4 regions of the Methylomonas stagni genome follow, and region 1 is predicted to be linked to each of the others. Evidence: riboswitches for the same ligand, from Rfam matches in the RefSeq annotation. Region 1 holds a riboswitch; each other region holds the start of a gene.
What was found. A riboswitch is a leader RNA that binds a small molecule or an ion and turns the genes downstream of it on or off. The one in region 1 is predicted to bind cyclic di-GMP.
Positions count from the first base shown of each region.

Region 1 (7,903 bases):
CGCCTTACAAAAAGTTAGCATGTGTTCTCGGTGTCGCGTCCCTGGGTGGATGCTGGACTGAGAGCCATCTATACATTCAGACTTGTTGTTATTCGCTTATCAAACAGCAACAGCGTTCGAGCTTGAGCAGGCGACTGCGGCAACATGGTCTTGCAATCAGCACGTTCTACACGCTGAAGCAGCGAAGTGTCGGCCTCTTTATCTGGAAGACTTACTCCCGCCGCGATAACCAAGCATCTGGACTGCCGCGCCCGGCGGCCCCAACATTGTCGCAAAAGCAGGCATCCAAGGACTTTACAGTCTTCAATAGGACTCTGTCGGAATACAGCCTTACCAGCCGCTCCTCGACGTTGCATACACATCGACCGGCCATCCAATCTAACAACTTAAATCTGTCTTCATGGTATCGCAGAACACCTTTTCGGCACAATGGGGCTTATGGCCGACAAGACGCCGAATCCAATTAACCATCAGAAAAAAGATACCATTCGACGTAACCAAGCTGCGAAATTCAGGATGGCCTTTAGCTTGCTAAACGAGGCCGCTTATGAAATAAGCGTTACTTGATACGGCTTCAGTTATGTACGATCGGCTGCGCCGTATCCCGCTTGATGGGTGGGATTAACGGTTCAAAAGCGTAATACGCCTATCAATTCTGTCAGCTATACCCGCGATCGGGTCGAGAGACCGAAATCGTACCGGTAATCTCTCCCGCGCCAGCCCCCAAAAACACGAAACCCCGAAGATTTTAAGTCTTCGGGGTTCGTTGGTATCTCTCGGTATTTTGATTCTACGAATCAATAAAGGTCTTTACGACCGGGTGCAAAATATAAGTTGAAGACACTGTCGCAAACCTCCTCGTCATCTAGACAAATAAAGATCGTTAACGGAATCGCTGTATCGTTCTAGTCCCTTGGTTTTTAGTGTAGTTCAGTCTTGTCAAAAATCTACAAATTTCCGCGCGAAGCGATCACCCCCTTGCCCGATCAGCGCTTCGTATGGCATTGGTATTGGTATTGGTATTGGAAACGTAGGGTACGCACCGCATACCGCATGATCTCCGCCACCACGATGAGCTTCTAAAAGTACGCGGTGCGTACCCTACGGCCTTGACCGTTCATCCTGAACCTGTCCAAACCCTAGATGAAGGCACGCCCTCTGATAAAATCAAAGCCAACGGGTATTTAAATACCGGGTTAATAATTGATATCAGCAGCGGTTTTTACGCACCGAACGACCTACAAAGCCCATCAACGCGCTACCGAACAACCAAACCGCTCCGGGTACCGGCACGGCCGAGAATTGCTGAGCCTGATAGTTAAGCTCGGAATCGGCGAACGCAAACACATAAAACTGGTTGGTGCCGGCAACGTTAGGCAAAAAGTCGTTGTCGTTGGCGACGAACAAGGTGTGATACAGCACGCCGCCATCGGTAATGTCCCTACCGAAGGACACGCCTTCGAGTTTGGCCGGAATCTTGTCGCTGCTGATACCGTTGGCATTCAGGGATTTCACGACATCCAAGAACAGCGTCTTCGGCACCGCAGTGGCTTGTAAAGCGGCGGTACTACCTGAAAATGCGGAAATGTCGGTAGCCCCGCTAAGGTCGATTTTAAACAATTGCTTGACCGCCGCGCTGTCGCCATTGCCCAGGCCGCTACCGTCGCGCTCGTCCACCAAAAACTCGTGGTCGTTGATCGCAACGATTTCGCTAACGCCGGAACCCGTGGTCAATTGATAGGCATATTCATGGGTTGCGCCGGTGGCGATGTCGATGGTCACGATGCGGTCGATGCCGGACTTTTTGCCGTCCTGCAACAAAGGAGCTTGCATGATGCCGACCAAGGTTTTGCCGTCGGGCGTCAATGCCAGACCTTCCATGCCTTTGTTATCGACGCGGCCGCTGGTGTTGCTTTCTTCGGTTTTGCCGACCGGACTCAATTTCGCTACATCCAAATTGGCCGGCAGATTGAAGACGCGAATGCGTTGGCCGGTTGCGCGGTCGAATTGATAAACATAAGGACCGTATTCGTCGGAAATAAACACGCTTTTGCCGTCGTTGGAAACGCGAACGCCTTCCGGATCGAAGCGGGCGTTGCTGGCGTTGGCGGACGAAGCGTCGGGAATGCCGGTCAATGGATTGGCGGAACCGAAGTTATCCGATCTGCCGGTGAAATAGTAGGTGTTATTCGCCGCGTTCAGAGCCGGCGCGCCATTGCCGACCGGCGTGACACCGTCGATTTGCTTGCCGACGCCTGCGCCATAATTTAAAGCGGTGGCACTGGACAGCAATGTGGTCGATACCAATTTAGGTGCCAAATTGTATGCCAAGCCGGTGCCGGAATGGTTAGTGCTCAAGTCCAAACTCAAGGTTTGAAATCTGGAAATGTACGAAGCGGTATCGTCCAAACCGCTGTTGTACGCGACCGCATTCGGGCCGCGATCCGGCGTGGCGATGAAAATATTGCCGCCGGCATAAGCCAATCCGGAGCCTATGCCGCCCAAATAATTCGCGGCAACGCCGTTTTCCAGGGTGCCGGTCAAGCCCGATAAATCGGCGTTCAAGCCCGCACCGCTGCCGGACAAGCTGCCGATGGCGATCAGGTCGCCGGAAGCGATCGACGCACTGGCAGCGTTGGAAAAAGCGGCGGCCGCGATGGCGGCGGCTAATAATGACTTCGTTAACATCGGGGTCTCCGTTAGTGTCTTAGTGAGAGTTGCTCAGCATGGCAACTCGGCTATCGCGACAAAACGGACCCGTGGTTTTCCGTCCCCACCTTGCGATGGGTTTGGCTTTAACATCGAGTTATTTTGATAATTACATATTGCAAAGCGATGACAACAAGCCAACATCCGCCTCTACCTTTGATTCGTCGCTGATCGGTTCTGGCGGCCTCGGTGAAATCGAGGCGTATTCGATTGACGGAAGATTGGTTTGATCCTAAAAAGGGCAGTTGGTGTGTATTGCGGGCCTTTCGTGCTGAGCAACGTCGAAGCATGGACGGCTCGCAATACACTTGCCAAACGGGTGAATGAAAAATCCCGCGCGCCCTTCGACAAGCTCAGGACGAACGGAATTTTTCATCGCCAAACTGCTCTTTTTAGGTTGATAGCCTCATTGGAATCGAGGTTTCGGCGTTCAGCCATCGGTTGCGGAGGGTTTCCGGCGACTTGAAAGTCATTTTGCCGACCGCCAACCGGGGTTTGATGATCGGATGCCCCCTCCATTTGCCGAAGGTTGGTTTGGTAGGCCTGCAAGCTCGATTACATCGAGACCACATTCGATTTGCGCGGCTTGGTTTTTGGCGGCGGGCGCTTACGTCTCAGCTCAATCCGTGAACCAGCGACAATATGCCGCACATAAAAAAGCCGGCATTAGCGCCGGCTTTTTAGGAGAGCAATGCGTAAGCCTAGGCTTTCAATGAACGGCGGCGTTGCACACCCAATACGCCCAACAAACCGGTCAGGAACGCCCACGCTGCGCCCGGCAACGGTACAGTGGCGGGCACGATGGGCGATACGCTCAAGCTACCGGTATACGTACCGCTATTAAATGCCAACCCTTGCACTTTCAAGAAGTAATTGCCCGCACCGATTACCGGGACGTTGTTCAACGTAATGGTATTGAACGTCGTCAACAATGCTTGATAGAACGACGGGAAACCGGGGATCGGCAAAGAAACCAAAGTCGGCGCGGACGGGCTCGAGAAAGAACTCAACGAACCGGTCGCAACGAGAGCAGCGGACGAATCCAGCAGCTCGACACTAGCGCTGGCGACGCCAGTGGTACTCGTCACCAACGGTGAAGCAAAATCGCTAGTCAAGCTGACCACGGTTTGTATGGATTGAAAGCTCAAGGCGCCGGACAAGTTGTAGGCGCTATAGGCGTTGTCGATCGCAAAGCTGTAAACGTCCTGAAACGAACCGTCCGCAACCGAATGGTTGATCACGGTTGCCGAAGCCGGCGTTAAAACGGTACTCGCTTGGACCGCCGATACGCTGGCTGCGGACAACACAACAACGCCGGCCAGCAGAAGTGATTTTACGACTTGCATGAATTTAACTCCTGAATGATTAAACTTGCGTCACAGTTTACGGAGTCGGTAAAGCAAGCAACATTAGACCAAAGTACATCGCGGTAATCCAGGGAATAACAATCGATCGCCCCCCTTATAACCCGACAAAGCCGCCAATCCCAGCAGAAACATGCATTATTAGGCGAATTATTTCTCATGTTTGCTAGAAATTACTTAAACACTAACTATAATCGGAGCCGAGTCCAGGGAATAATCTAAATTGAGGTCGATTTTAAACCATATCGACGACTTACTGATGCCAAAATCTAACACCTTTCGTATCTCCCAAAACTCAAATTAATCTAGCAGGTGCCTTGCTGCTCCGACTGCAACGCAAAGCACTTGTCGGCTTTTACCCTTGGAGGTTGCCATGGCTACAGAATTGATCAAAGGGGAATTACTCCCCGAACAACAAGAAGCTGTATTGAAGGCTTTTGCCGATATACAAGCTCAACTACCCTTTTTAATAGACCTGTCGACAGAAGACCGCCGGGGCTTACCCAAGATGGGCGACAAAAGCCGGGCCTTCGTTGATCAAGGCCTGGCATTGGCAACTCAAAACGAAGGCATTTTGCCGCGAGCCTTCGATCTGGACGAATACCGCGCCGATGTCGAAATGGTCAGGAAAATGGAACCGATCATGATGACCATGAGGCAATTGATGAAAAAAATGGAGGATACGTTTTTAGCGGCAGGCAGCGATGCCTATACCCAAACACTGCATGTTTATCACGCTGCCAAACTGGCCGGTAAGGACGGCTCCCTGGACGAACATCTGGATAGCCTAGGTAAACGCTTTGCCCGCAAGACACCAGGCTCTTCATCCGACAACAACGCCAAATAGCGTTCATAACCAAAACCTAATTAATTGGTTCGGGCTAAGCCTCACGCGGCGCATCCTTCTGTGCAACAGATGGTATCTGAGAACCGGGTTTATCAGCCGCATTTTTGGCGGCTTTGCCGGGAACTCCCCGGCAAAGCCGACTTATTTCTTTCGACCCGGATGGACAAACCTAGGTGAAACCGAAGAGACTGACTCCGGTTTGATGGCTAAACGCTAACACCTCTGACGATCTTCGCGTTAAAAAGCCGATATTCGACAGAAACCCCTACGCAAATTTGCCAACTGCGATCGACAAGATCTAATGAATAAATTGCCTCGATCGCTTCTCCTCTGTTTGGTTGACAAGCAGCATTCGACCTCTAGTTGCCACAATTCTTATGTCATTTACATTCAGCGGACTAGTCCCAATATGCCTCCATGCTCCACACACTTTCACGCGACTATGCCTAACATCCAGAACTCTCGGATGAACAACCAAGGTCCGCCGCTTGATACGCAGATGCCCCTGGTTAACACCCAGGCGCCGGTTATTAAAACCCACCCGGCTACGATGAACACTCAGAGTTCTGTTTTGACCAGCGGAATGCCTCCGATGAACACTCAGCGCTCTCCGGCAAGCAGCCGGCAATTGATTACAAGCAGGCAGCACCCGCCGATGACAAATCACGCATGCGTTGTAAATCTGAAAGGCCCGGTATCAAACAGAGGCCGTCCGGTATTCAAATAAGCCGCCTGATTGCTAAACAGTCGAGCCTGCCTGTTAATATCAGAAGTCTGATTTGTAAAATCAGGCGGCTTACTGTTCATCATCGACCCTTGGGTATCGGCGACAAACACCTGGGTACTAAACATAGACGTCTGTTTGTTGAAATGTGACGACCGCTTGCTCAATCGGGATCATGCCATATCAACGCACATCCTCCCACTCCCCGCACAGAAAGGCTTTATTGTCAACGTTCGACGAATCGGCATGCAGGCATCTATGATGCACAAAACCTAGTAGCGCGCAAAGAGTTGGCAATATTGACCTTGTATGTTATATACAAAGATGTCCCAGTCCTGAAATAATTGTCCAGTACCCTCGCGTCCAAGGACGGAAATACCAATCCCCCTGTCCAGCAAATTTTTAACCGCTTGCAAACCGTGGTCGGCGAAACATTGGAATGCAATATCAGATTTTTAGGAGAAGTTTATGTCAATAAGACTATTGTTTAGCGTAGTGTCGCTTTGTTTCTGTTCGGTATCACTTGCCAAAGACCTGTATGTGGCGAGAAATGGCGACGACAGACTGGATGGCTCTTCCACCGCAATCAATGTTTCAGCGAAAACCGGACCGTTCAAGACTCTTAACAAAGCGCAACAAGCCATACGCGATCTGAAAGCCGCCGGACAGTTGACAGAAGCGGTGACAGTACATATTGGCGCAGGCACCTATCAGTTGAAAACACCATTGGAGTTTACCGATGCCGATTCGGGAGAAGCCGGTAAGGAGATTATCTGGTTAGGCGAAAAAGGCGCCACGTTGGTTACCGGCGGCCTACTGTTAACAGGCTGTCAAGCTTACGACGCCGAAAATCCCGAACAAATTCTCAGTTGCCCTCTGGACGCCACAGTCGCCGACAGCATAACCGCCGAAGACAACAGCCGCATCAAGGGCAATGGCCCGGCTTTCGAGCTTTTCGTCAACGACTCGCGGATGCAGTTGGCAAGATGGCCGGATTACGGATGGGCCTATGTAAAAACCCCGCTAGATGATCGCACCCAATTTAAGGTTTACCAATCCCTACCTGCATTTTCCGGGGATTTAAGCGACTCACAAGTGCATATTTTCCCAGGCAACGATTATTACGACCAAATCGTTGGCGTGAAGACGTTGGACTTGACCAATAACCAGATCACACTTGCATCATCGACAAATTACGATTTAGGGGAAGGACGACGTTTTTATTTACAAAATGCCGAAGGTTTTTTGAACCTCCCTGGCGAATGGTTTTACGATAAAAACAACAAGCAGTTACTGCTTATCCCACCGAGCGGAGTAACTCCAAAATCAATCGCCATTTCTTCAACCAAGAATTTAATTATTCTAACCGGCACACACTATCTTGGCTTTAAAAATCTGACCTTCAGGCATAGCGCAGGCGACGCCATTGTCGCCAGCGATTCGAACTCGATTATTTTCGATAATTTGGAAATAAACAATATCGGCGCATCGGCAATCAATGCCAAGCAAAGCAACACCGATGTCATCATTTCCAATAGCGATATTCACCATACTGGTACTGGTGCAATAGCTCTTTACGGAGGCGATCGACCTACCCTACAAGCCTCGGAAAATAGAATTTATAACAATAGAATTTATAATTACAGCTCCAAGTTGTTGATGATTTACGGGGTTACGGTTGGAGGAGTTGGCGCACATATTTCTCATAACCTTATTGCGCAGGGTACGGGTGGGGCGATACTTTTTTCCGGCAACGACAACGTACTCGAAAAGAATGAAATTTATTCGATTTGTCAGGCCGGCAATGATTGCGGCGCAATCTATGGCGGCAGGGACTGGACATTTCGCGGAAATATTATCCAATATAACTACATCCATGACTCTTACGGTTACGGCTTAAGCCTAGTCGATATACCTAATAATATCATTCGGTATACCTATGAAGGCGCTCGCGGCATTTATATGGACGACGGCCTTAGTGGCACGACAGTGCTCGGCAATTTGCTGGTCAACGCCGGCAGCCGCGCAATCCAACTGGGTAATGGCCGGGACACCTTAATTTTGAACAACGTCATTAAGACCAATAAATCTGCGATATTCGCCGGACTATATAGCCCCTATTATAATTGGGAATGGAATCGCGCTTCTTTAAATACCATGCCAATTAACAGTGTATTATGGAAAACGAAATATCCTGTTTTATCCGAACCGATGGCTCACGACACCTGGATGGAAGGAAATACCATCCAGAATAATGTT
Region 1 covers NZ_CP189557.1:2,933,648-2,941,550, forward strand. Annotated here, with positions in the region: gene ACP4CD_RS13575 (hypothetical protein) at 937-1,083, shown strand; gene ACP4CD_RS13580 (esterase-like activity of phytase family protein) at 1,210-2,688, opposite strand; cyclic di-GMP riboswitch class I at 2,726-2,804, opposite strand; gene ACP4CD_RS13585 (hypothetical protein) at 3,411-4,055, opposite strand; gene ACP4CD_RS13590 (hypothetical protein) at 4,447-4,920, shown strand; gene ACP4CD_RS13595 (right-handed parallel beta-helix repeat-containing protein) at 6,113-7,903, shown strand, end outside.

Region 2 (7,903 bases), 780 kb from region 1:
ATCGTCAATCCGTCGGCCTTGAACGACCCCAACAGCCCGATCGCCGGCATGCCGGTGCTGGAATGCTGGAAGGGCGGCACCACCATCGTCATGAAACGCAGCATGGCCTCGGGCTACGCCGGCGTCGGCAATCCGTTGTTCGTGCTGGAGAACACCCGCATGCTGTTCGGCGACGCCAACGACCGGTTACAAGCTTTGTTGAAAGCCTTGCAGGCTTAATCTGAACGGCCGCTGTCCGGACCGCGCTGATCGGCGGGCGGGCGCGACATTCGGTAGTAGTCCCGACCGGCACCGGTGCCGGTCGGGACTATCGTCATTCCTTCTCTTCAATGCGAGCCGCAATCCGTGCCAAATACGGTCTGCGGCTTACTCCCGCCTTAGTCGGCAGGCGCTGCCCCAGTCGAATGGGTTGATTTAGGGCGCGGCGGCGAGCTGTTGGTGCGGCGCGCAGGCCGGACAACTGACTTCCGCCAATTGGCCGCTATGGCGATGGCGCAAGGGTCGGGCAAGACCATCTTCTTGGTTCATGGACCGGTACAACCGGTTTTCCTCGGCTATGACTTCCCGCTCGTGTTCGAAAGGGTAAAGATTTTGCGCCATGCCGCCGCCGGCGATGAAATGGCCGCTATCCAACAGCATCAGTTTGGCGTGCAGCAGTTCGTGCAGCAGCGCGTCGGCCGGCGATACGCCGCAGGCCGGGTTGGCGTCGCAGCCCGGTTCGGCCAGTAATTGCGCGCCTAGTCGGGTATCGAAATAAATCGTCACGCTATCGACCCGGTATTGGTTGCCCCAGGCTTGCGCCTGCCAGGTGTTCTTGCGGTATTTCAGCAGCACTTTTTGTTGGTCCAGATCCCTGATTAGTGCCGCGACCGCCGGATAATGGGCGTAGTATGCCGCGATGCTCTCGAAATCGGCGGCGACGTTGGCCGGTTCGCCAAGTTCGGGGCGATAGGCGGTTTTCAGAAAATCCAGTATCGCGGCTGCCGCGTCGGCCGGCGCCGGTTGCGGATTCGCGACCTGTTGATAGGCGTTGGCGATGTCGGCGGCGCTCGGCGGTTGGGTTCTTCGCAACTTGATCAACGTATGGTTGGCTTCGTCTCGGCTGGCGATCGCCTGCATCGCGCCGGCCGGCGGCGCCACCAACTGCGCGGCGGGGCTTGGCGGAGGCGCGAGCAAGTCGTCGGCGCAGACCGCCCGCGACCACCCCAGCAAGCCGATGCAAAACGTCAATACCAAGCCGACCTCGCGGCGGCGGTTGCCGTGAGCCGGTGGAAAGTCCAACGAACGCCGGTCTTCTTTCAGGTATACGCCGTGCGCCTCGGCGATCGCCAGCAGTTCGCGATAAGCGTCCGCCGCCGAGACGCTCAAGTCGGCTCGACAAACCAGGGCGGCCTTGCCGTCGATGACGCAGGGATGCAGAAAATTGTGCGTCGGCCAGCGCTGGTACCAGTCGTTGAGTGCTTGGGCTAGGCGCTCGGGGTCGCGCGGCGGCCGGACGGCGGTTTGGTAGGCTTGTTGCAGCGTGCGGGTTTCGCTCATCGTGACCGTGGCATTGCTCGAATATTCAAGGGACAGCGCATTATAAAAATTTCCATAGACTCGCCACAAAATAAATGACCGTGAACGACGGCGCGGATTTGCCGTCGTTTGGCGGAGTCGTGCTTAAGGATTGCAAGTATCCGATTCGAGCCACTGCTCAGTGCCGACTTGCCAAACCCGAAAAAATATTTAGACTATACAATAATTATTGAATAGTTAAATCGATGGATAAGGAATCAGCCGCTAAATTGTTCGAATCTCTGGCTTCCGGTGTGCGTTTGGACGTGTTCCGGTTGTTGGTTAAACACGCGCCGCAAGGTTTGGTTGCCGGCGAAATCGCCGCAGAACTGGGTTTGCCGCCGACCAATCTATCGTTTCATTTAAAAGCCCTGACCCATGCCGGGCTGGTTGACGCCACCCAGGAAGGCCGCTTTCAACGCTATCGGGCTGATTTGAACCTGATCCGCGAGTTGATCGGGTATCTGACCGAGGAGTGTTGCGCCGGCAGCCCGACCGCCTGCTTCGGACCGGAGCAAATGGCGTGCGGCGACGGCGAGTCTTGAATCAAACCCATAACATGGTCATCCGTATGAACGTTTTATTTCTATGCACCGGCAACTCCTGCCGCTCGCTGATGGGCGAAGCGATCTTCAATCAATTGGCGCCCGAGGGCTGGCACGCGATCAGCGCCGGCAGCCGGCCGATCGGCCGGTTGAACGACGGTGCGGTGGCGATACTCGAAGAAAAAGGGATATCCACGGCCGGTTATTTCAGCAAATCCTGGAACGATTTGCCGGTGACCCCGGATATCGTGATCAGCGTCTGCGCCAATGCCGCCAACGAAACTTGTCCTGCTTATCTCGGCCCGGCCTTGCGTAGCCATTGGGGCGTGGACGATCCGGCGCATGCCGAGGGCAGCCCGGAGGAAATCAAAGCGGCTTTCGAAACCGTGTACGGCATTGTGCGTTACCGAATCGAGCGGTTTCTGGACTTGCCGTTGAATGAATTGAAAAACGATCCCGAGCGCTTCAAGGCCGAACTGGATCGCATCGGCGCCTTGTTACCTTAATCCCTCTCGCGGAGAAAACAGCCTTATGAAACGTTTCCATATTCACCTTGCCGTCGACGATCTGCAACGGAACATCGAATTTTACAGCGCGCTGTTCCAAGCCGAACCCAGCGTCGTCCACGACGACTACGCCAAATGGATGCTGGACGATCCGCGCATCAACTTCGCGATCTCCAACCGGGGCCGAGCAGCGGGCGTGGATCATCTCGGCATTCAAGTCGAATCGGAGCAGGCCTTGACCGAAATTCAGCAGGTGCTGCAACAAGCGGCGTTGCCCGTCATCGAGCAAAAACAGGCCGCCTGCTGCTACACCGAGTCGGACAAATACTGGACGGTCGATCCGCAAGGCGTCCCCTGGGAAGCTTTTCATTCGTTGAAAAGCATTCCGATATTCGGTAAAGACGCCGATTTGCCGACCGATAGCGCTGCGAGTTGCTGCGGTCCTTCGTCGAATTGCAGCCCTATCTGATCGAACAGTTCGAGGTTTTCCACGATGAATTTGCCAATCTGCCCGCAGCCGCGCTTGTCGTTTTTGGACCGCTTCCTAACCTTGTGGATATTTCTCGCGATGTTGCTGGGTGTGGGCATCGGCTTTGCGTTTCCGGAACAGGTGAATCGCCTGAACACCCAGGCTTCGGTCGGCACCACCAACGTCCCGATTGCGATCGGTTTGATTCTGATGATGTATCCGCCGCTGGCGAAAGTGCGTTACGAGGAACTCGGCGACGTGTTTCGTAACGGCCGGGTGTTGGCGCTGTCGCTGGTGCAAAACTGGCTGATCGGTCCGCTGTTGATGTTCGGCTTGGCGATCGGATTTTTAGCCGACTATCCGGAATACATGACCGGCTTGATCCTGATTGGCCTGGCCCGTTGCATTGCGATGGTGATCGTCTGGAACGAACTGGCGCGCGGCGATAACGACTACTGCGCCGGGCTAGTGGCCTTTAACAGTGTGTTTCAAGTGCTGTTTTTCGGGGTTTATGCCTGGTTGTTCGTCACCGTGTTGCCGCCGCTGTTCGGTTCGCCGGGCAGTTTGGTGGCGGTGACGATCGCCGATATTGCCCAAAGCGTGTTTATTTATCTGGGGATTCCGTTTATCGGCGGCTTCGCGACGCGTTGGCTGTTGGTCAGAGCCAATGGCAAGGACTGGTACCAGCAGCGCTTCGTACCCAAAATCAGCCCGCTGACGCTGATCGCGTTACTGTTTACGATCGTGACGATGTTCTCGTTGAAGGGCGAATTGATCGTGCAATTGCCGCTGGACGTGTTGCGTATCGCGTTACCGCTGCTGATTTATTTCGTCGCGATGTTTCTGGTCAGTTTCGCGATGGGCAAACTGATCGGCGCCGACTACGGCCAAACCACGACATTGGCCTTTACCGCCGCCAGCAACAACTTCGAATTGGCGATCGCGGTGGCGGTGGCGGTGTTCGGCATCGACAGCGGCGCAGCTTTCGCGGCGGTGATTGGGCCGCTGATCGAAGTGCCGGTCATGGTCGGCTTGGTGAACGTCGCGTTCGCGATTCAAAAGCGCTGGTTTGTTGGGCGCTAGTCCCGGCAGGCTTCGGCGTTCTCGCCAGCACCGGCTTTTTCGAACGATCGATCCCCCTGGAACCTCGGTTTCGGTCAATTTCTCGCAATTCGGCGTCAGCCGCCGCATGCCCTCTACATCCGGCCCTATTTCTCACTGGTGTTTCTCGGGCTGAGCTCGTCTAAGCCCGGACCGGCGTGCCCTTCGACAGGGCGAACGATATTACAAGAGCCGGGTTAATAGGTCCCGCTCCGGCGGGGAAGCACAAACACGCCATTCCCAATGCCACGGGCATCCTGACTTTGCAAGCTATAGTTTTCCCGTTTGGGAAACTCCGGTAGGCGGCGTTTTAGCGGCGACCGAGTGTTTAGCCGCGAATCGCCGATAACTGCGGTTAGCGCGTTTGCAACGCCGGGCAAAGTCAGTCCATCAGTGCTTGGTCCCCGCGACAGCGTCTAACGATTAGCACAGTTGCCCTCTCGCCGATATTCGTTTCCGGCCAATGTTAAGTCCTCCAATCGTTGGGCGGGCGGCCGATGCCGCACGCCAAATTCGACAGTCCATGTCGGATGCGCCCAATTTAGCCTGTTAGGTACGCGGTCCGTGGCGGCAACGATTCGCCCTTGAAAAACAACGTGCTGCGGCATTCGGCGATGTTTCGGCGTATCACGCATGTAATACATTTCACGATTCTTTAACAGAGCTGTAACGGAAACTTATTGATTTGTTTGGAATAATTCGCCGCAACTGAGATGGCAGGGAGCCGCGGATCTTGGTTGATGCGGAATTACAGGGAACAGGGAAGACCAGCGAAGGGAGCGGCAAGAGGAAGAAGGTAGGGAGTAGGTTGCAATACGGACACATGGTAGCGGGGATAGCGACACCACTCGAGGTGTTAGAAGTTTAGTGAGCAGGTAAGCGTGTAAAAGCCAAACTCGCCGCGAGGCGGGGACGGAAAGTTTCAGGTCTTGGCTTGGGTCGGTCGCCGGGGATGGCGGCGGGCGGTAGGAAGCCGACAAGCCAAGACGGCTGGGCTGTCACCTTATGTATTTTTTAAATCTTAAACATAAGGAAACCATTATGAAATCTTTAAACAAAGCCTTGTTGGCGGCGGCGATGTTTGCTGCCACCGGCGCGGCGAATGCGTCTATCAACAACACTAGCGCGGCTACGGTCGAAGCGTATTTGTCGGTATACGACAAAAGCCAAACCTTGACGTTCACGCTGGATTTGGGCGTGTTGATGAGCGATCTGATCGCCAACGTCGCCAACGACAGTTATACGCTGAGCTACAACCTGGCCGACAACGATATGTGGAACACTTTTGCCAGCGGTATGGACGCTTCGCAAACCAAGTTCGCGGTTGCCGTCGGTTACGGTTCCAAGCAGATGATTACCGGTATGGTCGAGATCCCCAAATTCACGAATTTGACTGTGTCGGCAAACACCGGAACGGCAATTAAAAATCACGCGAATGAAATTAACGGTGGACAAGTTGCGGATAACCCCGGTGCTACCGCAGCCGACTATGCGGCCAATCTGAGTTCGTTGGTGTACGACTCCGATACCCCGAAAACCGGGCAGCACAACCAATTCAACACCATCTTCACCGCAGTCAGCTTGGCTCAAGCCAATATAGCCTACGGCACCTCCGGCGATTTCTGGTACTACAACGGCATTCAGCCTCACACTCTGGCCGCCGGTAAATGGACCCTGGCCGGCGATCTGCTGACCTACGCTCCGGTCCAAGCCAATGTGCCGCTGCCGGCCGCGGTTTGGATGTTCGGCGCCGGCCTGATGGGCATGTTGCGCGCGACCCGCCGTAAATACGCCGCCGCGTAAGCGGTATTCGGAGCGGCGTTGGCGCCGCTCCGGTTTTCACGATTGATAACTCGAGGAACTACCCATGAAAAACTTAGTATTAGGCACCGCGATCAGTGCCTTGCTGGCCGCATCAGGTGTGCAAGCCGCCACCATCAATGATCCGATTCCGGTCGACGGCAATAACCTGCCGATCATCGACGCCAGCCAAACCAACGTGTTGTATCTGTCCGGCGCCTCCGCGGCGGTCAACTTTATCGAAAAGCTGATCACCGATTCATCGGTACCGGCCGCCGATAAAGTCTGCGACACCACTAAAAAAGTTTGGAAATACAAAGACAGCCTGACCGGTTCCGACCAAAACGCTTATTTGTGCACCCGCGCTACTACCAACAGCAATGTACCGACCAACAAGCCTTACATCTTGGTCTACAAACGCAGCGCCGGCGGTTCCGCGTTCGGCGTTAGCCCTATCATCGCCGAAGCCAACGGCGATACCGCCAATGCTACGATCGAGTTTTTGAAAATCAGCTCGGCTTGCACCTCCAACACCTTGCCGGTCGCCGGTTCGACGCTGGGCTTGATCACCTGCCCTTACGACTTGGCCGATGCTAGCAAATACAGCACCCACATCTCCGACTTCGGCATTTCCGACGTCGATCCGGGGCAATTTACCGGAAACAACGCCCCAACCGGCTATCTGAATGTGACTTCCGACGATGTCGCTAAATTGACCGTGAAAAGCGCTTCGGCGGTGACCTTCGGCGTGCCGGTCACCAAAAAACTGTATTTTGCATTGCAAGCCGCTCAAATCGCCAACGGTTCCTTGGCGGGCTGCGCGGTCGGTGCCGAAACCGAGGCCTGCATGCCTAGCCTGAGTTCGGCGCAAATCGCATCGATTCATGCCGGCAGCTGGGCGGACTGGAATCAATTGAAAGTGACCGGTTCCACCGGTTTGTACGATTGGGTCCAAGCTAATGCCGCAGCTTATTTGCCGGGTTCTTCGTTGTTGCACACCTGCCGCCGCGAAAACGGTTCCGGTACCCAGGCCCAATCCAACATTAAATTCCTGCACGATCCTTGCACCGAAGCGGCAGTCGCTACTTCACCGGCCGCAGACGCAGTGTCCTTGGGTTTCAGTGAAGGCGACGGCTATCCGATGATCCACGAGAACAACACCTCGGGTTCGGTCGGCAACTGCTTGGACGAGCTGAACGACGGCAGCAACGCCGCCAACGGTTTCAATAACACCTACGGTGTGCGCTGGGCGGTCGGTATCCAGTCTCTGGAGAAAAAGACCGCCGTATCCAGCAACTTCCGTTTTGTTAAAGTCGATGGCGTGGCGCCGACCCTGGCTAACGTGGTCAACGGCAAATACAAGGACTGGGCGGAAAACACTTTCCAATATTGGACCGACCACTTTTCCGACGCCAACCTGAAAAAACTGACCAACGCGATCATTACTTCAGCCGGCGCGCCGGAAGTGATGGCGGCGCTGAATGCCGGTTTCACCCACACCTTTACCGCTACTCCAGGTGCATTCTTGGCCGTACCGACCAGCTTTGCTCCCGAAGCCAACGGTGCGTTTAACGCCAGCCGTCCGGTCAATCCATACAGTCATGCGACAGCAGCCGCATCGACTAATGCCTGCCGCGCACCAACCATTTACAACAACGGCGATGCCAAACTGTAATGGTTGATTAGGGGCAATCCCGAACCAGGTCAGGGACGACCGCCTTAAAAAGTGACCGGGGCAGTCGCGGCAACGCGGCTGACCCGGCCGCTTTTTCGGTTTTAACGCGATTGCCATTTTCGGGGCGACGCGGTCGATTCGTAGCAGGCCGGTTGCCGGTGCGAATGCCCGCCGCGCGTCACCGGTTTGTCATAAAAGCTTAACCTGGGCTACCTAAAATGGCGGCTCGCAGGCCTTCATAACGAAGGCC
Region 2 covers NZ_CP189557.1:2,158,618-2,166,520, reverse strand. Annotated here, with positions in the region: gene pntB (Re/Si-specific NAD(P)(+) transhydrogenase subunit beta) at 1-219, shown strand, start outside; gene ACP4CD_RS09980 (hypothetical protein) at 415-1,539, opposite strand; gene ACP4CD_RS09975 (ArsR/SmtB family transcription factor) at 1,764-2,102, shown strand; gene ACP4CD_RS09970 (arsenate reductase ArsC) at 2,129-2,608, shown strand; gene ACP4CD_RS09965 (ArsI/CadI family heavy metal resistance metalloenzyme) at 2,634-3,077, shown strand; gene arsB (ACR3 family arsenite efflux transporter) at 3,102-4,160, shown strand; cyclic di-GMP riboswitch class I at 5,058-5,181, shown strand; gene ACP4CD_RS09955 (VPLPA-CTERM sorting domain-containing protein) at 5,220-5,981, shown strand; gene ACP4CD_RS09950 (hypothetical protein) at 6,046-7,653, shown strand.
Region 2: another riboswitch for cyclic di-GMP. It lies ahead of ACP4CD_RS09955 (VPLPA-CTERM sorting domain-containing protein); the one in region 1 lies ahead of ACP4CD_RS13580 (esterase-like activity of phytase family protein).

Region 3 (7,903 bases), 2.2 Mb from region 1:
GACTTTCGATACACTAGCTTCCGGCGGCGGCGGTCCTAATCATACCCTGTCGCTTAGCGATTTTCCGCTGCATCAACTGAGCAATCCGGCCGATCAATTCAGTGACGTGATTTCAACGACCGACGATGTTGTTGCCTCGTCGGGTACTTTTAGCGGCACGTTCAAAGGTTCTTCCCGGCTGACGGGCGGTAACGACGATTGCGCGCGTGGCGCCGATCCGGTGTTTAACGTCAATCATGTCGGTACCCGGCGGGTGGAACCGCGCAATGCGCCGACCGTGATTAACTCGGTGTTTAATTTCCGAAATTTTTGGGACGGCCGGGCCAACAATATTTTCAACGGTAGCAGCCCGTGGGGCGACCGCGACCCCGATGCCGGCGTTTGGGTTAAATTAAACGCGCGTAGCGTCGAGAAGCAAAAACTTCGCCTGGTAAACTCCTCGTTGGCATCGCTGGCGACCGGTCCGGCGCTTAGCGATACAGAGATGAGTTGCCAGAAGCGCAAATGGTCGGATATCGGTCGTAAGTTGCTTCAACGGCAGCCGCTGCAAAATCAAAAGGTTCATCCCGAGGATGGCGTGCTTGGGCCGTTGAGTCTGAGTAGTGCCGGTAACTTGAAACCCGGCTTGAACACGACGTATAAAAACCTGATTATCAAAGCGTTTAACGCGAAATATTGGGCGTTCAGTGGCACAGGTCCTTTCGGCGCGCCAACCGGGCAGACGCCTTACAGCCAGATGGAAGCCAACTTCTCGATGTTTTTTGGCTTGGCCTTGCAGCTTTATCAGTCGACTTTGATCTCCGACCAATCGCCGTTCGACTTGAGTCCGCTCAACGCGCAATTGCGGCCGACCTGGACCAACGTGAACGGTGCCACGCCCGCCGAGACGACCGCGTTGCGCGCGTCCCTGACGAGAGGTAATGGCGTGTTTTTCAATAACCATTGCAATCTGTGCCATACCGGGCCGACCATGAGTTTGGCGGCGTTGGCGTCTAGCGCGGCCTTGTTGACGCCGACCGAAGGTAAAACCTTTGGGCCGGACGCGACGCCTATCGCTTACGGTCCGAACGCCTTTGGACCCAACAACGCGGTCAGATACGCAGGGTTGACACGTTATGTCAACGTGGTAACGCGCGATTACGCCGCCAACACCACGCCGACGTTGATGGATTTGGGTTTTGTTAACACCGGCGTTGCCGATCCCGACGATGATCCCGGTGTCGGCGGCGTCGATGATTTCGGGAATCCGCTGTCGTTTAGCGCGCAATACGTCAATTACGTATTGGGTGAGACGGCAGGGGTTAAAGATGCCGTGGTTACAACCACTCGGGCTTGCGATTTTCTCGCCGGATTCGCGGTGAATACCAGTTATGTGTCTCCAAGCTATTTCACGACCGTTGATGACCTGATCGCCGACGGCAGCAAGGAAGGCGTGTTACGAAACGTCAATTGCGCAGACCCCGCGTGGGCCTACTTGCCGTCGGTGGCGGCGGCTCGGGCGGCGGTTGGCGGTCCTAAATTAGCTGTGGCTACCTACGCCGCGTTCAAAGTGCCGACTCTTAGGAATATCGAATTGACCGGTCCGTATATGCATAACGGCGGCATGGCGACACTGGAGCAGGTGATCGAGTTTTACACGCGACACGGCAACTTTTATAACGACAACTTGCACGAACAAATCAATACGATTGCATCGGACTTGAACACGGCTACCAATCGCGCGGATTTGATCGCTTTCTTGAAATCCTTCACCGACGAGAGGGTGCGATACCAAAAAGCGCCGTTCGATCATCCGGAGGTGGTGGTGCCGAACGGTCATGTTGGCGATGCGGGCCTTGTAACGGCCGGCAATCCATTGTTGGCGAATTTCGCGAAGGATGAGGTCATGGTCGTCCCGGCGGTTGGGGCGAGCGGATCGACCGAGCCGACCTTGCGCTTCGATCAGTTATTAGCGCAATAAAAATAGCCGGCCGCCGCCAGTGTAAATTGGGCCGGCGGCTAGGGAATAGTGAATTGGCAGCGGGTCTCGGTCGTCTTGACGATCCGTCTAAATAGGGTTCTAACAATGAAAATAGCGAATAAATACAGTCCGATTCCTTGGGTTGCCGTCGCGGTCGGGTTGTGCGGGGCGCAACCCGTCATGGCGGCCGCCACTCAAAACGCATCGGCGAATTTGAGTTACTCGGTGGCGAGCATCGTGAATCTGACCAATCCGGGAGATTTATCGGGTTTACAAATTGCGGGTTCGTTTCAACAGATCGATACGCCGGTGTATGATGGCGGCGATTACTCATGGTCCGATATCGTTGGAGACGGAAGTGTTAGCGCACAGAATCCAGGCTTGAGTGCTGCCGGTGCATTTTCTTACCGTTTTGCGGTGGACACCAGTTTGAACAGCGGAGCACTCAATTCCCATCATTTGGGCTGGTATGGGCTGGAGTTTACGAATCTCGGCAGCGATGTGTATTCGATCAGCGTGAGACTGGATTACGACTTGCAGGTTGCCGTTACCGGTGAAAACGGTACCGGTTCGGTGAGTGTCGATTATTTTAGTTCGGACGGGCAAACGCTAGCGGGATATGAGAGAGCGGACGCGTGGCTCGGCGCGCCGATCGCGGCGAGTATCGGCCAATCCGACGTCTTCAATTTCGAATTGGCGGCGGGCGAAGCTCAGGGGCTGTTCGCGGATGTTGTGATCGAAAGTCATTTGGAAGCGTCGCCAGTCCCGCTACCGGCGGCGGCATGGTCTTTTCTGGCCGGTTTGATGGGGCTTCTCGGAATCAAAAAACGCCGTTCCGAACATGGGGCGGCGCGGATCAGTCCCGATAACAGGGTTGCGCAATCCTGTCACATTCAATAGCCGAACTCGGTTAAAGGGTGCGGATTGGAATCGCTTACCGCCCGGTCTTGGCAAATTTTCAGGAACCAAGTGAGTCGGCTGTGTCAGCAGGATACGCAAGGAGTGCGTTAAATGCCCTAATAGATGCGGTATTTAACACAGTTTAGATTTGCTCGGGTGTTGTCGGGCCGGAATTCTCTAGCGGTGTTGTTGGCTTGCTATTTGCTTTAGTTTTAGGACTGGGTTGCTTACGTCCTTACTTGCAAGAATCGTTGAAATTTATCAATCCTTCAGTGGAGAACACATGAAAAATAAAATTTTTTACAAATCGAATGCCAAATCGGCATCTAAATTGGGTCTGGGCATTGCGCTGGCGCTGGCTGGCGTGGCTCAGCAAGCTCAAGCGCATGTCGAGTATTACGATCTCAATCAGGGGGCGCAGATTGGCGATCTGACGGCGGCCGGTAAGGTGCTTTCAACCGCGCAATACGGTGGCACGCCGGCGGCGGTATTGGCGTTGGGCGGTGCTGGGCTTACCCCGGCGCAGCGTTCCGCTAATGGTATTGGCTCCGCGCTTAGCGGCCAAAGCGACCGTCCCCTGAACGACCCTTCTCAATGGAATGCGGCTAATCAGGCCTATACCGGGGTTGGCAGCTTTACCAACGTCAATTATTCATCCGCTGCTAGTTCGGCGACGGTAGATGTGGACGATGTGACGTCTTATGGTTGGTACAACGGTACGACGGCGCTGCTCGGCGATAGTCACAAAGTCGACTTTTTTAACTTCCGCCTGGATCAGGAATCGAAGGTGACGATTTCCTGGACTGTCGATGATGGTACCGGTAACTACATCGATTCGGCCTTTACCTTATATAACGGTGTACTGAACTACCAAGCGCACGACGATGCCAATGAGAAGTTGAATCCGAAGACCGGTTTGGCAAATAGCACCAAGGTTCAGGACGCTCTCGACTCGGCGAATGCGCCGGTCGATGCTCAGGGTATCGCTTCTTCATTTCGCGATACCAGTTTCGCGACGATGGGGGCTACCAACTATGTCGGTCAATTCAATGCCTTGGCGAACTGGGGGCAAGCTAATGTCTCGGGCGACTGGGGTAATATCGAGTTTCGACAAGCCGTGAACGACAATAACCCGGCTGGCGGTGCCGGTACTTCCGCCAGCGAGACTATAGAGACTCTGACCTTAATTCTGGGTGCCGGCAATTACACAATTGGGGCTTCCGGCGCGGTGAATCCAGCCGATTTTAGTCTGTCAAATCTGCATGGTCATTTGGAGTTCTCGGCTGTTGCTACCGCAGCCGCCGTGCCGGTGCCGGGTGCTGTTTGGTTGTTCGGTACTGTCTTGGCTGGATTCGTGGGTTTGAATCGCCGCAAAGTATTATTTGCCTAAATTTCCGACTCGGAAAGCTCGATATGTAACCGATGAATAAAAGACACAAGGATGTGTTATCGGTTGTGAACGGCCCGAAAGGGCCGTTTTTTTTGCCTATGAAAGCTGTTCTTGAGCGGGAGCTTGTCGAGGAAGGAAAGTTGTGCGATTTGCCGATATTATTATTGTAAATAACATAGTTTAATTATTTTACCTGTGTCTTCCCCAGGCTCTATGCGGGAAAAATGCATGGCATACGACTTGCATCCGTACAGGCTAGCTTAGCCGACGAAGTATAGAAAAGATTTTTGGATTGGCTATTGTGTTGTCGGACGATTGATGAAAGTTGGTTTTCATCGGCACGGACGTTGGATCTTTTTACTTGGGGGATTTATGTTGAATATGAATAGGTTTAATTGGGCGGCGCTAGCTGTCGTGTCGCTGTGCGGTTTGTCCGGACAGGCGCAGGCGCATGTCGATTACGCGGATTTAAGCGATCCGATTTCGTCGCCGGGTGGCATCAATGGTGGAACGTTTACCAATTTCGGTTGGCATAACGGTACCGAGGCGGTGTTGGGCGATAGTCATTCGTTGGCCGGCGGGACATTTTTTAAATTTCATCTGGACCAATCTTCGTTAGTGACCATCACTTTTAGCGATATCAGTGGAACAGATGCGTTGAATCCGGCATTCAGTTTGTATTCGGGGCTTTTCGCGGCTGAAGCGCACGACGATACGACGGTAGACCCGTTGAACCCTAAAGTATTGGTTTCCACACCAACGCCGCATGTCGTCAAGTTGGCTTCGCCGGTGGATAACGGGGTGTTGTCGCCGTTTCGCGATACCGAGCACGTCGAATATCGCGGCCAGTTCGATGCGCTGGATTCCTGGAGCATGGCCAATAACAGCGGCGAATGGGCGGTGATTCAATATCTGACTCACGTGGGTCCTGCGGGAGGCAATTCGGTGTCGCTGGTGAATTATCTGTTGGGCGCCGGCGATTATACGATCGCGGCCGGCGGCGGAACGGTTTATGACGCTGCAACCGCGCTGGAGGGTTTGGACGGCCAGATTTCCTTAAGCGTGACGGCGGTGCCTTTGCCGGCGGCAGTATGGTTGTTCGCTCCGGTCTTGGCGGGTTTGACGGCAACGGCAAGGAAACGCAATAGCGCCAAAGGTTGACTTTCGTTTTGGGAAATGAGGAGAAAACAGGACGTTTTGCCAGGGATGGTTCGCCACATTCGCCGCGAGGCGAAGCCGGAAAGCCACGGGTCCTCTTAGGGGGAAGGGACGGCCGGGTTGCAATCGATGTAAGGGACGGATTTGGGGTTCACTGCGAATTCAAGGTCTGTCAGAGGGATAATAATTATTACGGTAAAAATAACTATGAAAAAAATGACTTTAAAAGCTTCGGTTTTAACGTTAGTTGGCGGTATGGCATTAATGTCCGGTCAAGCGATGGCGCACGTGGGTTACGGTTCCGCTTTGTACTGGGGCGCGGGCACTTACGATCCGTTGACAGGTAACACCCAAGGCGCGACAAGTACCTATGGCGCTGCGGCAAACTTTACACCCACCGTATCCAGCAACGGCGGTTATCTGGCCGGTTTGAACCCGGATTCCTTGGGTAATACTCACGACATCCGCTTCCGTTATTTCATTCTGGAAAAAGACGCGAATGTTAGCTTCACCATTACCGGTACAACCAATGCCAATGGTGCAAGCACCTTGAACCCAGGCTTCTCGTTGTACAACGGCGTGGTTCCAGCTTCCTCGCACGACGGCGTGGGCGATGTCGCTTCAACCGCGGCTGATCCCGATACCGCCGCCTATTTGGCGGGAGCGCCTGATTTTGCTTCTTGGTCGCCGTTCGCGGGTGTCAATGACGTTCGCGGTGGCGCGGCGGCCGGCACAGCCGCTAACCCTACCGGTTTGTGGGGCGTGTTCGATACCAACGGCAGTATTACCACAGGCAACAATGGCACTGCCGGCGCGACCGATACCCATGGCCCGAACTATTTGGGTAATTTAGATACTGCTAAGATCGCAACGATTACCTATACCGGCAAATCGGGTGCGGACGCCGCGGCGGGTTCCAGCTTCACCAACTCATCAGGCGGAACTACTGGCGTTTTAGCGGCCGACGGTACGGTGGATAACAGCGTGTCTTGGAATGGCTTTTTGCACGCCGGCGTCTATACCCTGGCAATCGGCGGCGCCAATGTCGCGGATTACACCCAGTTGTTCAACGACATCGTCAACGGCGGCGCCACCGCCGGTAGCCAGTACGCGGCAGCCTACACAGCCGACCGTTTGGCCCGCGGTTTGACTATCAGCAACTTCAGCGTAACCACCGTTCCGGTTCCTGGTGCGGTTTGGTTGTTCGGTAGCGCATTGATGGGTTTCCTGGGCATGAAACGCCGCGCGCGTAGCGCTTAATTCAAGGAAGGTTATCGGCTTGCTTCGATAACGCATTGGCGGGATGCCAACCATTCGCGAGCGCTCGCCCCAGGGATTGGGGCAAGCGCTCGTTTTTGTTTTGATGCCATCGGGCCGGTTTGTGACGCTTAAGGATGCCGCTTTAAATGATATTCGATGGCCGAGGCGTTTTTCTTTAGTCGCCGGCATACTGTCGATTCGATGCCGGCAACGGACGATTTGGTTTTTCGCGCTTATAATGCCCGGCCCGATTACCGATCGAGTACTTGTTAGGACGTTCGCGGCGATCAATAGGTTTTTACTTCTTACTCAAAGTTTGGTCAGTCATGTCTGAAAACGGTTTAACCGATTCTAAAGCGCGGAGCGGCGCATTGAGCACCGCCGCGTTGTTTGCCCTGGTGACGCTTAGCGGCGGCGCGGTGATGATATTGGAACTGCTGGGTACGCGCATTATCGCGCCGTTTTATGGGGTCAGTTTATACGTTTGGACCGCACTGATTTCGGTGACGATGATCGCGTTGGCGATCGGGTATTACCTGGGCGGCTATTTGTCCGATCATTATCCGGCCTTGCGGCTGGCGCATATTTTGGCGCTGGCTTCGGTAACAACGGCGCTGATTCCGTTTCTCGGCGGTCCGGTAATGACGTGGACTAATCCGCTGGGAATACGCGGCGGCGCGTTTGTCAGTGCGTTGTTATTGTTTACGCTGCCGCTGACTTCGTTGGCGATGGTCGGGCCTTACGTTATCAAAATGGCCACTCGCGACTTGCGGGGTGTAGGCCGGGCAGTCGGTTCGGTGTATGCGGTCAGCACCGTCGGCAGCGTGATCGGCACTCTGTTGCTGGCTTTCTATTTATTGCCGGAATTCGGTACCCGCGCGATCGTGTTCAGCTTGAGTCTGGCGTTATTAGTGGTGGTGATCGGTTTACTGGTTTTCGACAGGCCGGCGCCGTCAACGGGTGGGGCGACGTTTTCGGTGGTATTGGTGGCCGCGCTGACTTGTACGTTGGCGGCGAACGGCTATGCCAAGACCGTCAAATCGGTCGGCGGATTTAAAGTGTTGCACGAACAGGAAAGCATCTACGGCTGGGTTAGAGTCGTCGACGACGAGCGCAAGGGCTTTCGCTTGCTGTTGTCCGATTCTTCGGTGCTGAGTGCGGTCGAAAAAGCCCAAGGTCGCAGTTTGCTGGGGTATCAGGTGATATTGGGTTTGGTGCCGCCGTTGTTCAGACCC
Region 3 covers NZ_CP189557.1:97,838-105,740, forward strand. Annotated here, with positions in the region: gene ACP4CD_RS00465 (cytochrome c peroxidase) at 1-1,960, shown strand, start outside; gene ACP4CD_RS00470 (VPLPA-CTERM sorting domain-containing protein) at 2,066-2,860, shown strand; gene ACP4CD_RS00475 (PEP-CTERM sorting domain-containing protein) at 3,144-4,250, shown strand; gene ACP4CD_RS00480 (VPLPA-CTERM sorting domain-containing protein) at 4,632-5,411, shown strand; cyclic di-GMP riboswitch class I at 5,454-5,536, shown strand; gene ACP4CD_RS00485 (hypothetical protein) at 5,664-6,668, shown strand; gene ACP4CD_RS00490 (fused MFS/spermidine synthase) at 6,995-7,903, shown strand, end outside.
Region 3: another riboswitch for cyclic di-GMP. It lies ahead of ACP4CD_RS00485 (hypothetical protein); the one in region 1 lies ahead of ACP4CD_RS13580 (esterase-like activity of phytase family protein).

Region 4 (7,903 bases), 1.1 Mb from region 1:
CTGGCCTTCGTCGGCGCGGTGCAGTTGTCGCTGTTCGGCGCGCAAATCTACATTGCCAATCTGGTCAGTCTGGGCATGACCCGCGAAATGGGCGGGCTGATGACCGCGATTATCATGTCCGGCCGCACCGGCGCCGCCTATGCGGCGCAGATCGGCACGATGCACGTCAATAGCGAAATCGACGCATTGAAAACGATGAATCTGGACCCGATGGCTTTTCTGGTACTACCCAGAATGCTGGCCTTGATTATCATCATGCCTTTGCTCTGCTTGTATGCCGATTTGATGGGTATCGTCGGCGGCGGCTTGGTCACCGTGAATTTTTTCGACGTGTCGTTGACCGAATATCTGGACCGCACCGCCAGCGCGGTCAAGATGAAGGACTTTATCATCGGTTTCGTCAAATGCTCGGTGTTCGGAATTTTGATTGCCTTGTCCGGCTGCATGCGCGGCATGCAATGCGGCCGAAGCGCGTCGGCGGTCGGCGATGCCGGAACCTCGGCGGTGGTGACTGCGATCGTATTCATCGTGGTCGCCGACTCGGTGATGACGATAATCTGTAATCGCCTGGGAATTTAGCGATGGCCGATGCCTGCATCACGATCAAGGATTTGACGATGACCTACGGCGATTTCGTGATTCAGCGCAACCTGAATTTCACGATCAATCGCGGCGACGTGTTTGTCGTGATGGGCGGCAACGGCTGCGGCAAGACCACGCTATTGCGGCACATGATAGGCCTGAAGGCGCCGGCCGCCGGTGACGTATTCTACGGCGATCAAGCCTTGTGGGCCGCCGATCCGGCCGGTCGCCAGCGCATTCTGCAGCGCACCGGTGTGTTGTTTCAGAGCGGCGCCTTGCTCAGTTCGATGACGTTGGCCGAAAACGTGGCGCTGCCGATTACCGAGGCGACCAGCCTGCCGGCCCGGAAGGTCCGCGACATCGTGTCGTACAAGTTGGCACTAGTGGGCTTGGCCGGTTTCGAGGATTATTATCCGTCCGAGTTGAGCGGGGGCATGCAAAAACGCGCCGGTTTGGCTAGAGCCATGGCCCTGGACCCGGAAATTTTGTTTTTCGACGAGCCGTCGGCCGGCCTGGACCCGATTACCGCCAAATTGCTCGACGACCTGATCCTTAGTTTGAGCCAAGCCTTGTCGGCGACCGTTGTCGTGGTCACCCACGACTTGGATAGTATTTTCCTGATCGGCAACAATTCGGTGTTTCTCGATGCCGAAACCCATACGATGATTGCCGGCGGTCCGCCCAAGCAATTGTTGGCGGAATCCAAAGATCCCAATATCGTGCGTTTCCTGACGCGCGGCGATGCCTCGGTATCCCGGCAAGCCGGTGGCCGTAATCGGAGTAGCCTGTGAGCAAGCAAGCCAATCCATTGGCGATCGGTTTGTTTTTGACCGGTGCGCTGACTTTGTTGACGATGGGCGTGATGATTTTCGGCGGCGGCGATTATTTTAAGGACAAAAATCGCTTCGTGATCTTCTTCGACTCGGCCTTGAACGGCTTGAACGTCGGCGCGCCGGTTAAGCTGCAGGGCGTGCAGATCGGCAACGTTAGCGAGATTTCGTTGGTGATGGAAACCGACACCGACCGAATCTACAAACCGGTGGTCATTGAAATCGACCCGGCCTTGCTGCGCAATACCTCGGGCGAAGAGAGCCACGGCCACACCAAAAAGCAGCAACAGGAAGCAGCGCAACGGATGATAGAAGCCGGCTTGAAGGCGCGATTGGAAACCCAGAGCTTGCTGACCGGCTTGCTGTATGTCGATTTGAATTTCTACAGCGACAAGCCGATCAATCTGGTCAAACTGGATTATAAAAATTTGCCGGAATTGCCCAGCGTGCCGACTACGGTCGACGAAATCCGCAACACCGCCGACGAAATCATCAATCGGGCCAAGCAATTGCCGGTCGAGGAAACCCTGAAAAATCTGTCCGATACCTTGACCGAAATCCGCAATCTGTTGCAGTCGGATAACACCAGGCAATCGATGACCGCCTTGGCGAAGTCCTTACAGGAAACCCAAAAGTTGATGGCGACGCTGAACCGGCAAACCGAACCCTTGCTGAGCAACGCCAACGGCGCGCTAACCGACACCCGCGCCACGCTGCGGGATTTCAACCGGGAATTGCTGCCGGTGTTGCGCGCCGCCGAACAAAGCCTGGCCGCCGCGACCCAGGTTCTGCAGGAATCGCGGCACGCGCTGAATGCGGTCGAGACGCTGGCCGACGCCGATGCGCCGCTGAACCAGGCCTTGCTGGAAGTGCGCAACGCCTCGCGTTCGCTCAAAGACTTGGCCGAGGGGCTGGAACGCCAGCCGCAAGCCTTGATTTACGGCAAATAACTTTCCCACTCTTTGCGGCACCCTCGTTTCGCCGGTCCCGCTGAAACGATGTTTTCCGGCGTCAGTCCGGTTTTAGGCATCAATTAATCTTAAATTTAATAAATTATGTTATACGCCGCGAAGTGCATTGGGCATTTGCGGTAGGAATATTAATTTTAATTTTGTTTCAATAACTTAGCTTATCTATAGTTGAGATTAATTGAGTGAAATCACTCAGCAAAAAATAGGCGAATGGGTTTGTCCGTTTGCTTTTCATGCGCCCCGTCGACCGCAGTCGACGATGTTCAGATTCTCTGTGTACCCCGGTTTTAGCAGTGATGACTCGGTTCTGGACTCCAATAGCGCCACCGACAGCCGGTCACCGTTTCCCGGTTTTAGCGAGGTATGGCTGGCACACTAACTGCTTGAGTCTGTTCGCCGCACCGGAAATTACTTTCGGAATCAGCTTCTGGACAGCGTGCCGGCAAGAGCGGATCAGGATAGGCCGCGAGAGTCGAGCCGAGTTTAAGGTGCGGTATCGACGGTAAATTTGCCACATCCGCCGCAAGACGGAGCCGGAAAGCCTTGGGTCTTGGTTCAAGACAGCCGGGTTGCCTCTCGAACGAGAGTAAGCGTCGGTTCGAAGCGTTCGAATCGGCTACCGAAAATCTATCTTTCAAGCCTATAGGAATTAAATATGCAATTTCATGGATCAAAAAAATGACCTTAGGAAAAACCTGGTTTGCCGCGGCGGCGCTTGCGGCGACCAATCTAGCCAACGCCGGTACCTTGAACGGCGGTGTGTTCAATATCGCATTCAACGACCCAAACGACTTATTGGCCGGCTTGAACTTGGGAGAAGGTTCGATTACCTCTTACTACGTCGCCAATTTTTTCGATAAGGCGGTGGCCGACACCTTGACCGCGAACGATATGGTCGCGACTCCGACGAATACCTATCCGGCGCCGAACATATTAAGTTACGACGTGAATCCAAGCAGTTTGGCGGGCACCGGGATACCGACCGGTTATATCGGCGGCAGCGGGCGCAGTAATCAAGCGACGACGTTGACTTGGGCGTCCGATCAAGACCATCTGCTGAACGCCTCCAGCTTGACCGCGAGCGGTCAGGTCGGTTTGGATGGCGTGTATATGACGCGCGGTAGCTTTACCGGCACGCTGCTGTCCGGCGACTACAAATTCTCTTATATCGCCGCGCGAAACAACGGCACCAACACCGGTTGGACCTTAACCAACAACGTCAGTTTTGCTTCCAATACCTTCGACACCCGTAATATCAGTATTACCACCGACGGCGATAGCCTGGCCTTTACCGGCGAGCTCTGGTGGTCGCCCAACACATCGGCCTTTTTATTCGGTGGCGACGGTTCCAATTCCGCCGGCATGGCCGGCACCTTCAGTCTGATTTCGCCGGTTCCCGCCGCCGTTCCATTGCCGGCCGCCGCGTGGTTGTTCGGTAGCGGTCTGTTCGGCGTGCTGGCATCGCGGCGTCGCAAGTCGGCACCGATCGCCGCGTAACCGGCAACCTTGACCCGGCCGAATATCCGGACGACTAAGTCGTTCGGGTATTTTGCGCATCGGCTCTCAACGGAAATGACTTCCTCTGGCAAATTTATGCATATTCAAATGATAGGGTCGCGCGCGCTCGTTGCCGCGGCACTGCTGGCCGCGTTATCGCCGCCTGTTTCCGCCGCCACGGTTTCCGGCGGTACCATGGTGGTGAATCTCGATCGAGACGCGCTCGCCGACGCAATCGCGATTGACGCGACCGCCGCGCCTTCGATGTACTTGGAGGAATTTTTCGACGCCCCGGCCGCGAATAGCCGCACCGCCACGCAAATTCTCGAAGATCATATCGTGCCGGGCGTCGCCGAAATTCCGGCTAAGAACCTGACGTTTTCAGTGAACGGCACGCATGTCGCCAATCTGACCGGGCGCCACGCAAAACCGACCACGATCGAATTCGATCCGGCCAATTTCGCCTCGACCGTTACCGGCGTCATTGGTTTATCCGGCGTGTTTCGGTTCCGGGTCGATACAGGATCAGAATTCAATCGCATTTTATCCGGCGACTACGCGCTGGAATACGACGCCGCCAATATGGATGGCGCATCCGGCCGTTCCGCATGGTCCTTGTACAATCATGTGTCGTTTCGCTCCCAATCCTATAATTTGTTCAATGTCGTGCTGGATATTCACGACGGTTCGCTGGATTTGAGCGGCGAACTGGGTTTGGGCGAAGGCTATGACCATTTGTTCGGCACCCGCGATGCTATCGTCGGAAATATCAGTTTGCATACTTCGGTGGTACCGGTTCCGGCCTCGATTTGGCTATTTGTTTCAGGTTTGGGCGGTTTGGCGCGCATTGGCATGCGGAGGCGCCATCTATGACGCGCGTTTCCGCGATGGCGTGGTTAAGTAGCGCGGCGTGGATCGCGGCGGCCGGCTCGAATGCGGTCGCGGCGAACGCGCCACACCGATTCGGTGCCTACGCCAGCATACAAATCAACGTCGATTCGGACGGCAATAATATTGTCGGCGACGCGGCTAACGAGCCCGCGCTGGCGATCAATCCACTCGATCCCACCAACCTTGTCGCGGCTTGGCGGCAATTCGACTCGGTGGCGTCGTCGTTTCGTCAAGCCGGTTGGGCCTACTCGGCCGATGGCGGGGCGAGTTGGCATTTTAGCGGCGCTATCACCCCGGGCGAGGGACGCAGCAATCCGACCTTGGATGTCGACGCGTTCGGCCATTTTTATTTCCAAAGTCTGCATTTCGATCCGACCTACACCTTTGTTCAAGACATTCAGGTGATTAAATCGCTGGACGGTGGCCGCGGTTGGGAGGCGCCGGTCCACGCTCATGGCGAAGGCGGCGATAAGGCACAGCTAGCGGTCGATCGTAGCGGCGGCCCCGGAGACGGGCACGTCTATCTGAACTGGCGCGACTGCCTAGACGGCAAATGTTTTAGCCGTTCGCTGGACCGCGCCGCCAGTTTCGAAGCGCCGATCGAACTGCCGGAGAATCCGACCTTCGGCACGATGCGGGTTGGTGGCGACGGTACCTTATATATGGCCGGGCGTTTGGAATACCCGTACTTCGACGAAGAAAACATGGATCGCAATCTGCACAAGCATATTTTCGTCAAATCGACGAATGCCGGCGATGCGAACCAAAAGCCGACGTTCGAAGTACGCGAGATCGATATGGGCGGCTTGGCGCCGCTGTTTTTGTTCAGACAAAACCCGAATCAATACGGGCCGGTCGGCGACGTGCAAATGGCGGTCAACTCCGCAATCGGCGCCCGGCAAGGCGAATTGTACGTGCTCGCCACCGTCGATCCGTCGGGACCGGACAACTTGGACGTTAACTTTATCCGCAGCAGCGACGGCGGCGAAACCTGGTCGGCACCGATTCGGGTCAACGACGATACGCCAGCGGCGAATCATTGGAACTGGTTCGGAATGATGGGAGTTGCGCCGAACGGCCGTATCGACGCGGTTTGGTACGACACTCGCGACAGCAATAGCTACCGGGTTTCGCAACTCTATTACAGCTACTCGTGGGACGGCGGCTCGACCTGGTCCAAGAATCAAGCCGTCAGCCAGAGTTTCGATACGACGATCGCCTCGCCGCACGGTTCGCTGAAAATCGGCGATGCCACCACGCTGGTTTCCCGTGCCGACGGCGCTAGCGTCGCCTACACCGCAACCTACAACGGCGAACAGGATGTTTACTACCTGAAGGTATTTCCGGACTGCAACGCCAACGGCTGGTCCGACGTCGCCGACGTCGCCGAGCGCCGCGTCGGCGATACCAATACCAATCACATTCCGGACGTTTGCGAGACGATCACGGTGGCGGGCGATCTGGACGGCGACCGCGATGTCGATCAAGCCGACGTCAATTTCGTCATCGCTAAACGCAATCGCCGCGTGGTGGACGCCGATCCGGCCGACATTGATCGCAACGGCGCCGTCAACGTATTGGATGCTCGCAAATTGGCGTTATCTTGCACTCGGCCGCGTTGCGCGCTCGAGTAAACTTTTTTCAACTTACTTCAAGGAGACCATTCGATGACACATGGGTTTAGACAGATTTTAGCCGGAGCGATGTTGTTGTCGGCCGCCGCCGCCGCGAACGCCGCGATCGAGCTTTCACTATTGCCAGTCTCGCAAAGCGCGGCCGAACTTAGCGTCGGCGTCGCGATATCCGGATTGAGCGACGGCGCGGCGCCAGCCTTGGGCGCTTACGATTTCGACGTCTTGTTCGATACGGCACACCTCGCCTATGTATCGGCCGATTTCGGCGATGCGGGGTTAGGCGATCAATTGGATGCGTTCGCTCTAGGAGTCAATCCGCAATCGGCGGCTTTAGCCGAAGCTGGAAAATTGAATGTGTTTGAATTATCGCTCGACGATCCGGCCGACTTGAACGCTTGGCAAGCTGACAATTTCACGTTGGCGGTTTTGCATTTCAACATTCTGCAAGCAGGTGATACGACGCTTAGTTTGGCGGTCAACGCGTTGGGCGACGCGGACGGCGACGCCTTAGCCGCTAGTACGACGCCGCTAACGGTCACCGCGGTACCTGTACCGCCGGCCTTCGTGCTGATGGCGGCTGGCCTGGGTTTGTTGTTCAAATCGCGCCGTTCGGCTTAACGAAGGCTCTGGCGCTAAGGTCAATAGCGGTTCCGAGCGCGCGGGTGAGCCCTTGCGCTCGGAAGCCGAGCCGTTTCACAAGCCGCATTGGCCGCGAACGGTTCAAATCGGAGGCTGTCGCGGCCTATTCCCCAGCGGTGATTCGGCGCTCCATGACGGAGCGCCAATTTCATGCAAGCTAACACGAGGTAAACAAAATGTTTAGACGAATTAACTACGCCCTAGCGTACTGTCTTATTTCGATAAGCGCGTTAGGCTTACCGACCACGGTCTCGGCGGGGAGTAAAAGCAATTTCACGTTGTTCGAAAGCGGACAGGTACGACCGTTGGCATTATCGGCAGACCGAGGCCGGTTGTTTGCCTTGAATACGCCGGATAATCGCCTGGAAATTTTTAAAGTAGGCGATCAGCGACTGACGCCCGTCGGGTCGGTACCGGTGGGTTTGGAGCCTGTCGCATTGGCAGTTAGAAACGACAAGGAAGTCTGGGTGGTTAACCATTTGTCGGATAGCATCAGTATCGTCAGCCTGGATGATAACGGCGGCGGTCGTGTCACTCGAACCCTACAGGTGGGCGACGAGCCGCGTGACATTGTATTTGCCAGCGGTAAGGCTTTCGTCACTAGCGCTCACCGCGGACAGAATACCGGCGTCGATCCGCAGTTGTCGGTACCTGGCGTGGGCCGAGCCGATGTGTGGGTGTTCGATGCCGGACAGCTAGGCGACGCGATGAACGGACCGCCTTTGACGGTGCTGACCTTATTCACCGACACGCCGCGTGCGCTAGCGGTGACGCCCGACGGCAAAACGGTTTACGCCGCCGGCTTTCACACCGGTAACGCCACGATGACGCTGAACGATGCTGTCGTCGAACGCGGCGT
Region 4 covers NZ_CP189557.1:1,792,554-1,800,456, reverse strand. Annotated here, with positions in the region: gene ACP4CD_RS08430 (MlaE family ABC transporter permease) at 1-579, shown strand, start outside; gene ACP4CD_RS08425 (ABC transporter ATP-binding protein) at 582-1,373, shown strand; gene ACP4CD_RS08420 (MlaD family protein) at 1,370-2,362, shown strand; cyclic di-GMP riboswitch class I at 2,884-2,960, shown strand; gene ACP4CD_RS08415 (PEP-CTERM sorting domain-containing protein) at 3,062-3,880, shown strand; gene ACP4CD_RS08410 (VPLPA-CTERM sorting domain-containing protein) at 3,977-4,753, shown strand; gene ACP4CD_RS08405 (hypothetical protein) at 4,750-6,405, shown strand; gene ACP4CD_RS08400 (cohesin domain-containing protein) at 6,439-7,023, shown strand; gene ACP4CD_RS08395 (YncE family protein) at 7,221-7,903, shown strand, end outside.
Region 4: another riboswitch for cyclic di-GMP. It lies ahead of ACP4CD_RS08415 (PEP-CTERM sorting domain-containing protein); the one in region 1 lies ahead of ACP4CD_RS13580 (esterase-like activity of phytase family protein).